Tardiphaga sp. 709: one gene and its partner. The protein of the gene in region 1 binds, or shares a complex with, the protein of each later gene. Links are inferred from orthologs where the notes say so. Each region holds a gene or a part of one and is shown in the gene's direction. Other genes may lie near its edges.

Region 1 (3,497 bases):
ATCCACCTCGCGTTCCACATAGCTCCACTCTTCCGTCTCGCGCAGGCCGCCGACGAGATCCTCGAATTCCTGCGCGTGTTCCGGCGCATATTCGAACCAGGTGAGGAAGTCGAAGGGCTCGCCGAGATCGCGCGAATGGTAGAGCTGCCGCGCGATGGCGGGCAGGTATTTCAGGCTGTCGGCGATGTGGCGGGATTTGTCCTCGAAGATGCGGCGGCGCTCGTTCTGGGTCATGTCCCACCAGGCGGCGTTCTTCCTGATCGGGATCAGTGCGCCATGGGTTGCCTCAGCTCGGCCGAGCCCGGCCTGCACGGCGACCAGCGCGATCTTCTCGGTCCGCTCGACATAGCGGACATGACTGGCGACGCCGGCGAGGCGCCAGGATGTCTGCGAAGGCAGCAGCGGCAGCGAGATGGCGTCGGCATGGGTGATGGACAGCGCCGCAACGGGTTTGAGCGTCTCGCCTGTGACGGGCGAGATCGAGATCACCTGCCATGCACCGGTATTTCCGCCGCGGAATGTCGTGAACATGGGATATGTGATCGTGGAACCGGGGCGAGTTCAAGCAAATTGAAACAAGCTTGCCACACCTACGTCATTCCGGGGCGTGCGCGGCGACAGCCGCGAGCGAACCTCAGCCATTCCAATTGGAATGGCGGGGTATCTCATCAAAAACTCCGTCCTCATGGTGAGGAGGCGCTCTTGTGCCGTCTCGAACCATGAATGTGGGGTGCGTCTCCAGCGAATGGCCCGCCATCCTTCGAGACGCGCGCAAGAGCGCGCTCCTCAGGATGAGGTCGGAGTGTGGGCACCCAATCCGGTCCGGCCCTGTGAATAGCGGTATCAATAACGGCCAGTTCAAATCTGCTCCCGGAAAACCTATATCCATGGTCGGCTGGGCCAAGGCTCATGGGCCAAGGCCCAAAAGGCTCACATCCGAGCCCGCAACACTTACCTAACCTGATCGCACGATAACGGCCCCATGCGCTTCACGACCCAATTCCTCGACGATCTGCGCGCCCGGCTTCCGGTTTCGGAAGTCGTGAGCAAGCGCGTCAAGTTGAAGAAGGCGGGGCGGGAGTGGAAGGGGCTGTCGCCGTTCCAGCAGGAAAAGTCGCCGTCGTTTTTCGTCAATGACGAGAAGGGGTTTTACCACGACTTCTCGTCAGGCAAGCACGGCGACATCATCAATTTCGTGATGGAGACCGACGGCGCCAGTTTCGTCGAAGCGGTCGAGCGGCTGGCGCAGATGGCGGGTGTGGCGCTGCCGGCGGCGACGCCGGACGCTGCGCGCCATGAGCAGCGCCGCAAGACGCTCTATGACGTCATGGATCTCGCCGCAAAGTTTTTTGCGGAGACGCTGGTGGGGCGCGAAGGCGCCCGTGCGCGCGGCTATCTCGCCGATCGCGGCATCACGCCTGCGGTGCAGCTCCAGTTCCACATGGGCTTTGCATCCGAAGACCGCTTCGCGCTGAAGGAATATCTCGGCGCCGCCGGCGTGCCCGTACCCGACATGGTCGAGGCGGGATTGCTGATCGGCGGCGAAGACATCCCCGTGCCCTATGATCGCTTCCGCGACCGCGTGATGTTTCCGATTTCCGACGTGCGCGGGCGCATCATCGCCTTTGGCGGCCGTGCGCTGAAGAAGGATGCGCCGGCGAAATATCTGAACTCGCCGGAAACGCCGTTGTTTCACAAGGGCGACAATCTCTACAACCTGCCGATGGCGCGGAAGGCCGCGCATGACGGCGCAGCCTTGGTGGTGGTCGAAGGCTATGTCGATGTCATCGCCATGGTCGGCGTCGGCTTCCCCGGCGCGGTGGCGCCGCTCGGCACGGCACTCACCGAGAACCAGCTTCAACTGCTGTGGAAGATGGCTGACGAGCCGATCCTATGTTTCGACGGCGACAAGGCCGGCCAGAAGGCGGCATGGCGCGCGGCGGAGCTGGCGCTGCCGCATCTCAAGCCCGGCAAGAGTTTGCGCTTTGCGCTGCTGCCCGAGGGGCAGGACCCCGATGACCTCGCGCGCTCCGGCGGCCGCGCGGCCATCGAGGACGTGATGGCGGCGGCGGGCACGCTGTCGGATCTGATCTGGGCGCGCGAGATCGCCGGCGGCACCTTCGCGACGCCGGAGCGCCGTGCCGCGCTGGAGGCGCGCATCAACGAATTGTCGAACGGCATCCGCGACGATGTCGTGAAGAAATACTACCGCCAGGACATGACCGAGCGGCTGCAGCGCGCCTTCGGCACCGGCCCAAAAAACTACGGCGGTAACTACGGCGGTAACAACGGCGGCCGCAGCGGCTTCCAGCAGGGCGGCGGAGGCGGCGGTTTTGCCCGTTCTCCGCGCCCGTTCACCCCCGGTCCGGCGGGGCGAATCAGTAGCGGCGGGCGGTTTGGGGCCAATGCCGGACCCCAGACCATCCAGCGCGGGCCCTATCAGGTGGTCAGTCCACAGCTTGCGACCTCGTCGATCATGCGCGGCCAGCGCAGCGCCATCTCCCGGCGCGAGGCGCTGATCGTGCAGTCGCTGATCAACCACCCCTGGCTGCTGCATGACCGGCTGGAAGAGGTGGCCGCGCTGGAACTCGCCCATCCCGAGATGCACCGGCTGCGTGCCGCGATCATCGCGGCCTTTGCCCATGAGCATCATCACGGCGATGAGGCCGAGCAAAGTGAACAAATGCGTTCAGATCTGGTTAAAGCCGGATATTCCGAGCAATTACAACACGTTGAGCAGGCAGTTACCACTCAGGCGGTGTGGGCGGCGCGGCCTGGCGCGGCCCGCGAGGATGTTCTTTCCACCTGGACGCAGCTCGTTGCCTTGCATCGCCAGTGGCACTCATTACTTAGGGAGCTTAAAGACGCGGAGCTTGCTCTGGGCGCAGAAGCGAGCGAAACGAACTACGGCTGGTTGCGCGATGTGAAGGCCCGGTTGGCTGAGGTCGACGGGATCGAGGCGCTGATCGAGGGATTCGGAGAATCCTCGGGGCGGTTCCAGCGCAGTTCGTAAGGCAACTTTGCTGCGGATGGTGCCCGGGCAAACCGCGAAAAGACTCGCCAAACCCATGGTTTGGCTGCAAAAACAGGGTTAATCCGGGCTTAAGGCTCTCCACGTTAAGGGTCTGGGGCTTAAGTAGTGAAAACCGCGAAGACGACGTCGGGGGTGGCGATGGATATGCGCCGCCCTTTGTGCGTCAAGTGGTGACGATGATTGGATCGGGGCGCTTGCGCCCCTGGATTGATAGCGGGGCGGTGACGCCCCCGGCGTGAGCGCGTTTCAGGAGCATTGAATGGCCACCAAGGCAAAGACGCTGCAGACCAAGGACAAGGAAAAAGACGACAAGGCAGCTGACACGCCGGAGAAGGACTCCGCAGACGCGCCGTCACCTTTGCTCGACCTGTCCGACGCTGCCGTCAAGAAGATGATCAAGCAGGCCAAGAAGCGCGGCTTCGTGACCTTCGATCAGCTCAACGACGTCTTGCCCTCTGATACC
Region 2 (5,368 bases), 3.9 Mb from region 1 along the record:
TGGTGCCGTTCACGCGCGATTATATCGGGCGGGAGGAAGATCGGCTTCGAGCCAAGGAACGGACCCAGCAACCGCGTCTGCAGATTGCCGGCGAATAGGCTGATTTAGTGCTGGAATAGGAGCGTCGCCTGCCGGCGGCGCAAGACAGGCCGTGGCCGCAAAATGGCGGGGCGCTGGAGGCGCGCTTTGACGGCGGAGAGCGCTTTCGTATCGCATGGGACATTTTCGAGCTGCGCGGTGCGCTCGAACGTGTCGATCAGCGTGGACAACCACGCAGAACCGTCGGTTCCGGCAGCCTGAGTTCCGGCATCGGGATGCTGGTGACGCTGGCCCATGGATCTATCCTTCGCCTCTTCTTCTTCTGAAGCCAACGCCCGGCTCCCCGTGGGGTTCCGGCACTGCCGTGCCTGCCAGCGGCTGGCTCTCTTATAAGTGCGAGAGATCGCCATCCGGTTCAGGCGCGGGGCGCAATTTTTCCGGGTTCCTTAAGCAATGATTCAGACCCCTCCCCTTGCTGCAACCAAAGCGTCAAGCGCAATGCGCGCGACCGGCCGGAATTCCCCCGCCTTGATGTGTGAATCGTGCATAAGGCCGCTTCGTCCTTCCACTCGGAGACCGTCAGGCGCTTAGTCGCCGACGCCCGCGTGACCACGCCGTTCATCCGCCCAATTCGGAAGACCCAATAGAGACCATGGCCGCATTCGATTCTGAACGTTCTCAAGCTCACCCCCGAGGCCGGCACCCCGGCCTATCGGTCGGCCCCGCACAATATCGAGGCGGAACAGGGCGTGCTGGGCGCGATCCTGGTTAATAACGACGCCTTCTACCGGGTCTCGGACTTCCTCAAGGCCGAGCATTTCTTCGAGCCGATCCACCAGACCATCTTCGAAACGGCCGCTGCCATCGTGCGCGCCGGCAAGATCGCCACACCCGTGACGCTGAAGACCTTCTTGCCGACCGACACCGATCTCGGCGGCATGACTGTAGGCCAGTATCTCGCCCGCCTGGCCGCCGAAGCCACCACCATCATCAATGCGCAGGATTACGGCCGCACGATCTATGAACTGGCGATCCGCCGCCAGCTGATCAATGTCGGCGAGGACATGGTCAACGTCGCCTATGACGCGCCGGTGGACTTCGCTCCCCGCGCCCAGATCGAGGACGCCGAGCGCCGGCTGTATGAGCTGGCCGAAGCTGGCCGCTATGACGGCGGCTTCCAGCGCTTCTCCCAGGCGATGACCACCGCGCTCGACATGGCCGCCAACGCCTATCAGCGTGACGGCAAACTGTCGGGCATCTCCAGCGGATTGCGCGACCTCGACGCCCGCATGGGCGGATTGCAGCGCTCCGACTTGATCGTGCTCGCCGGACGTCCTGGCATGGGCAAGACCTCGCTCGCCACCAACATCGCCTACAACATCGCCGCCGCCTATCAGTCCGAAGTGCAGCCCGACGGCAGCATGAAGACCATCAATGGCGGCGTCGTCGGCTTCTTCTCCTGCGAAATGTCCGCCGAACAGCTCGCCACGCGTATTCTCGCCGAGCAGACCGAGATTTCCTCCAGCGCGATCCGCCGCGGCGGCATCACCCAAGCCGAATTCGACAAGATCCGCGACTACACCATCAAGCTGCAGAACCTGCCGCTTTACGTCGACGAAACCGGCGGCCTGTCGATCTCGCAGCTCACCGCCCGCGCCCGCCGCCTGAAGCGGCAAAAGGGCCTCGACGTCATCATGGTGGACTACATCCAGCTGTTGCAGGGCTCGGGCAAACGCTCCGACAACCGCGTGCAGGAAGTCACCGAGATCACCACCAGCCTCAAGGCGCTGGCGAAGGAATTGAACTGCCCGGTAGTGGCGCTGTCGCAGCTCTCGCGTCAGGTCGAAAATCGTGAAGACAAGCATCCGCAGCTGTCCGACTTGCGTGAATCCGGGTCGATCGAGCAGGACGCCGACGTGGTGGTCTTCGTGTATCGCGAGGAATACTATCTGCAGGCCAAGGAGCCGCGACTCGGCACTCCCGAACACGAGAAATGGCAGCTCGAGATGGATCTTGCGCACGGCAAGGCCGAAGTCATCATCGCCAAGCAGCGTCACGGCCCCACAGGCACCGTCGACCTGCAGTTCGAAGGCCAGTTCACCCGCTTCAGCGATCTCGCCGGTGGCGCCCAGTTCCGCGCCCCGCAGGAATGACGCGCGTGCGGTTGAACCGTCTCTGACGCGCGCATATTGTGCGGCGCAGAATTCGATCGTGTGATCCCATCACAGGATCCCTGTGCCAGGACATTTCGATGAACAGCGTCTCCGACCCGAAACCAACAACTCCCGCCGACATGGAGTTGCCGGCAGACGCCAGCGGCATGCTGACCATCGACCTCGACGCCATAGTCGCCAATTGGCGCAAGCTCGAAAAACACGGCGTGCCTGCCGAATGCGGCGCGGCGGTGAAGGCAGACGCCTATGGCTGCGGCATCATCCCCGTGGTGCGCGCGCTGGCGAAGGCGGGCTGCAAGACCTTCTTTGTCGCGACCTTCGACGAAGCTCGCGCCGCCCGCGCGGCCGCGCCCGACGCGGCGATCTATCTGCTGAACGGTTTTCCGCCGAATTCCGGCGATGCGCTGGCCGCCATCAATGTGCAGCCCGTGATCGGCGATCTCAACGAACTTGCCGAATGGGACATGTTCTGCCGCCGAACCGGCTGGAAGGGTGGCGCGGCCGTGCACATCGACACCGGCATGAACCGGCTCGGCCTCGGCCTGGTCGACGTCCAGGGCCTGATCCCGCGCCTCGGCTCGCGCGATCACGGCTTCACGCTGGTGATGAGCCACCTCGCCTGCGCCGAACAACTGCATAATCCGATGAACGCCCGGCAATATTCCAGTTTCCGCGAGGCTTCCTCGCTGTTCCCCGGCGTGCCTGCATCCCTAGCGAATTCGTCGGGCATCTATCTCGGCGCGGCCTATCAGTTCGATCTGGTGCGTCCGGGTGCTGCGCTCTACGGCGTCAATCCGACGCCGGAAGCCGACAACCCGATGGCACCTGTGGTCGATCTCAAGGTGCGCATCCTGCAGACCCGCAGTGTCGAGCGCGGCGACAGCGTCGGCTACGGTGCCACCTGGGTGGCGCGGCGTCCGACCAAGCTCGCAATCATCGCGGCCGGCTATGCCGATGGTTATTTCCGCGCGGCCGGCAGCAGCGACGGCACCCGCGGCGCCGAGGTCATCATCGCCGGCCAGCGCTGCCAGATCGCCGGCCGCATCTCCATGGATCTGCTCGCGGTGGACATCACCGACCTGCCCCACAACGCCGCCCGCCGCGGCCATCTGGCGACGCTGATCGGCGACGGCATCACCGTCGACGAGCTCGCGCATCACTACGGCTCCATCGCCTATGAGGTGCTGACCAGCCTCGGCCGACGCTACCTGCGGGTCTATAAGGGCGGCGACGGCACCGCCGCGGCAGAGCCCGCTGCCGCGTCCTAGACGTTGACCTTGAAGCTGAGCTCGATCTCGGAGGCCGGCAGGCCGCCGCGCACACCCCAGTTTTCCAACGGCTGTTCGTTCAACACCATCTTGATCTCGAGTTCCGGAACGCCGAGCGCCGCAAGGTTCTGCACGATCGTCTTGTAAAGGCTACGCTTGGCCTCGATGGAGCGGCCGGCGAACATCGTGATCTCGACCCGGGTGAAGCGCTGCGAGCGCCCGGTCGGAACGATGCGCTGCGTGTCGCTATAGGTGTCCACCGTCACGTCGCGGTCCCAGTCGGGAATTTTGAGCGCCGCCAGCATCGCCGACTGCACGGCCTCGATGATCTCGATCTCGCGGCCCCGCGCCCATTCTCCGGTGACAATTCTTGTGACTGGCATCGCCCTCTCCCATCGGATCGGTTGCACCTACACGACTGGAGCGCTCTTGTACGTCCCGCGCTTGGAGAGTCGCGGCTTGAACTTCATCTTCGTCTGCACGGTCGGCCTCATCGCCGGCACCATTTCCGGGATCGTCGGCACCGGCTCATCGATCATGCTGATGCCGGTGCTGGTCTGGCAGTTCGGCCCGAAGGAAGCCGTGCCGATCATGGCGGTCGCCGCCGTAATGGCCAACCTGTCGCGCATCCTCGCCTGGTGGCGTGAGGTCGACTGGCGCGCCACCGCCGCCTATTCGCTCACCGGCATTCCAGCTGCAGCCCTGGGCGCACGCACGCTGCTGGTGCTGCCGTCGCATGTGGTCGATCTCACCATCGGACTGTTCTTCATTGCCATGGTGCCGCTGCGCCACTGGCTGGCGCGGCGCTCCTTCACTATCAGCCTGTGGCAACTCGCGCTTGGCGGCGCGATCATCGGCTATCTAACCGGCATCGTCGTCTCCAGCGGTCCACTCAGCGTGCCGCTGTTTCTGTTTTACGGCCTCGCCAAGGGCGCCTTCCTCGCCACCGAAGCCGCGAGTTCGCTCGGCCTGTATCTCAGCAAGTCTGGCACCTTCCAACGGTTTGGCGCGCTCGATCTCGACGTGCTTGTGAAAGGCCTGATCGCCGGCGCCTCGCTGATGGCCGGCGCGTTCATCGCCAAACGCTACGTACTGAAACTGAGCGTCGAGACGTTCCGCTTGGTCATGGACGGGATCATGCTTCTGGCGGGCGCAAGCATGGTGCTGTCGGGCATGGCGCTGATCTAGGGCGTGTACTCACAAATCGCGGTAAGTATGTCCGCTACCCCGCGAGTTGCAGGCTCAAGCCGGACAGCAGGCCGTTGGGTGCTGCGCTGTTTAAAGTTGTATCTATTACTTAGAAGCACGTGCAACTGATGTTCATAGATGGCGATCAACCAGCAACAGGTATTAGTATCTCGCGAGTCCGCATTTCCAACGTGCGCAGTGCAACATAATCCTTTGCCTCGCCACGTACAGTAATGCCAACATTTCCAACCTATTATTAAGGTTCGTCATCCACGCTAAAATCCGGAATTTCATTTGTTTCATTTGTAACGACTACGTGGACGCTTCATGCGCGCGTTCTATGGAAGACTGGCCCGGCTGCCAGGATTTTCATTGGTGGTGCTCGGCGTCTTCTTTGCGACGTCGATCATCGTTGTGTTTTTGGTGGATCTGCAGGCGCGCCATCATGCGGCCCTCGCTGAGGCAAAAAAAGCGGCACTGAACATCGCCGAGATTCTCGCCGAACACACGGCGCTGACCTTTGAGAGTATCGATCGAACACTGCTCGAGGCCGAGAGAATTCGCGAAGATAGTCTCTCGGGAAAGTATGCAACGCCCGAAGCCGCAAATACCGCCTTGCGTCTTCTCAAGAAGGCCTCATCGATCGTCGTTGCTGTCGGCTGGACAGATGCCGCCGGTAACCTTCTGGCGCATTCCTAC

The links. Proteins that work in one complex are often made in the same cells at the same time.
Region 2: the proteins of dnaG (region 1) and RSO67_RS04210 are in contact, whole or in part, in a crystal structure (PDB 2R6A), measured with the Geobacillus stearothermophilus proteins. The link is inferred for Tardiphaga sp. 709 from one-to-one orthologs. Residues at the interface, in WP_049624496.1 of Geobacillus stearothermophilus: Lys456, Leu457, Leu458, Pro459, Ala460, Asn463, Ala464, Leu467, Leu535, Leu536, Ile537, Ala538, Gln544, Glu545, Asp548, Tyr549, His552; in WP_033016901.1 of Geobacillus stearothermophilus: Ser13, Glu15, Ala16, Gln18, Glu91, Leu92, Asp94, Ala95, Val96, Pro97, Thr98, Ala99, Ala100, Asn101, Tyr104, Tyr105, Ile108.

What each region holds. Positions count from the first base shown.
Region 1 is NZ_CP135529.1:4,702,496-4,705,992, forward strand. The notes cover bases 605-3,497. They hold dnaG (DNA primase), read left to right. Parts: upstream 605-982; coding sequence 983-3,013; downstream 3,014-3,497. Other genes in these bases: rpoD (RNA polymerase sigma factor RpoD), read left to right, coding at 3,294-3,497. Outside these bases: RSO67_RS22820 (chlorite dismutase family protein), read right to left, coding at 1-531. UniProt on the Escherichia coli protein: RNA polymerase that catalyzes the synthesis of short RNA molecules used as primers for DNA polymerase during DNA replication.
Region 2 is NZ_CP135529.1:798,361-803,728, forward strand. Bases 1-2,948 are described here. They hold RSO67_RS04210 (replicative DNA helicase), read left to right. Parts: upstream 1-704; coding sequence 705-2,192; downstream 2,193-2,948. Other genes in these bases: RSO67_RS04200 (cyclopropane-fatty-acyl-phospholipid synthase family protein), read left to right, coding at 1-98; RSO67_RS04205 (hypothetical protein), read right to left, coding at 105-335; alr (alanine racemase), read left to right, coding at 2,291-2,948. Also shown: more of alr, read left to right, coding at 2,949-3,481; RSO67_RS04220 (tautomerase family protein), read right to left, coding at 3,478-3,864; RSO67_RS04225 (sulfite exporter TauE/SafE family protein), read left to right, coding at 3,941-4,669; RSO67_RS04230 (PAS-domain containing protein), read left to right, coding at 4,997-5,368. UniProt on the Escherichia coli protein: The main replicative DNA helicase, it participates in initiation and elongation during chromosome replication. Travels ahead of the DNA replisome, separating dsDNA into templates for DNA synthesis.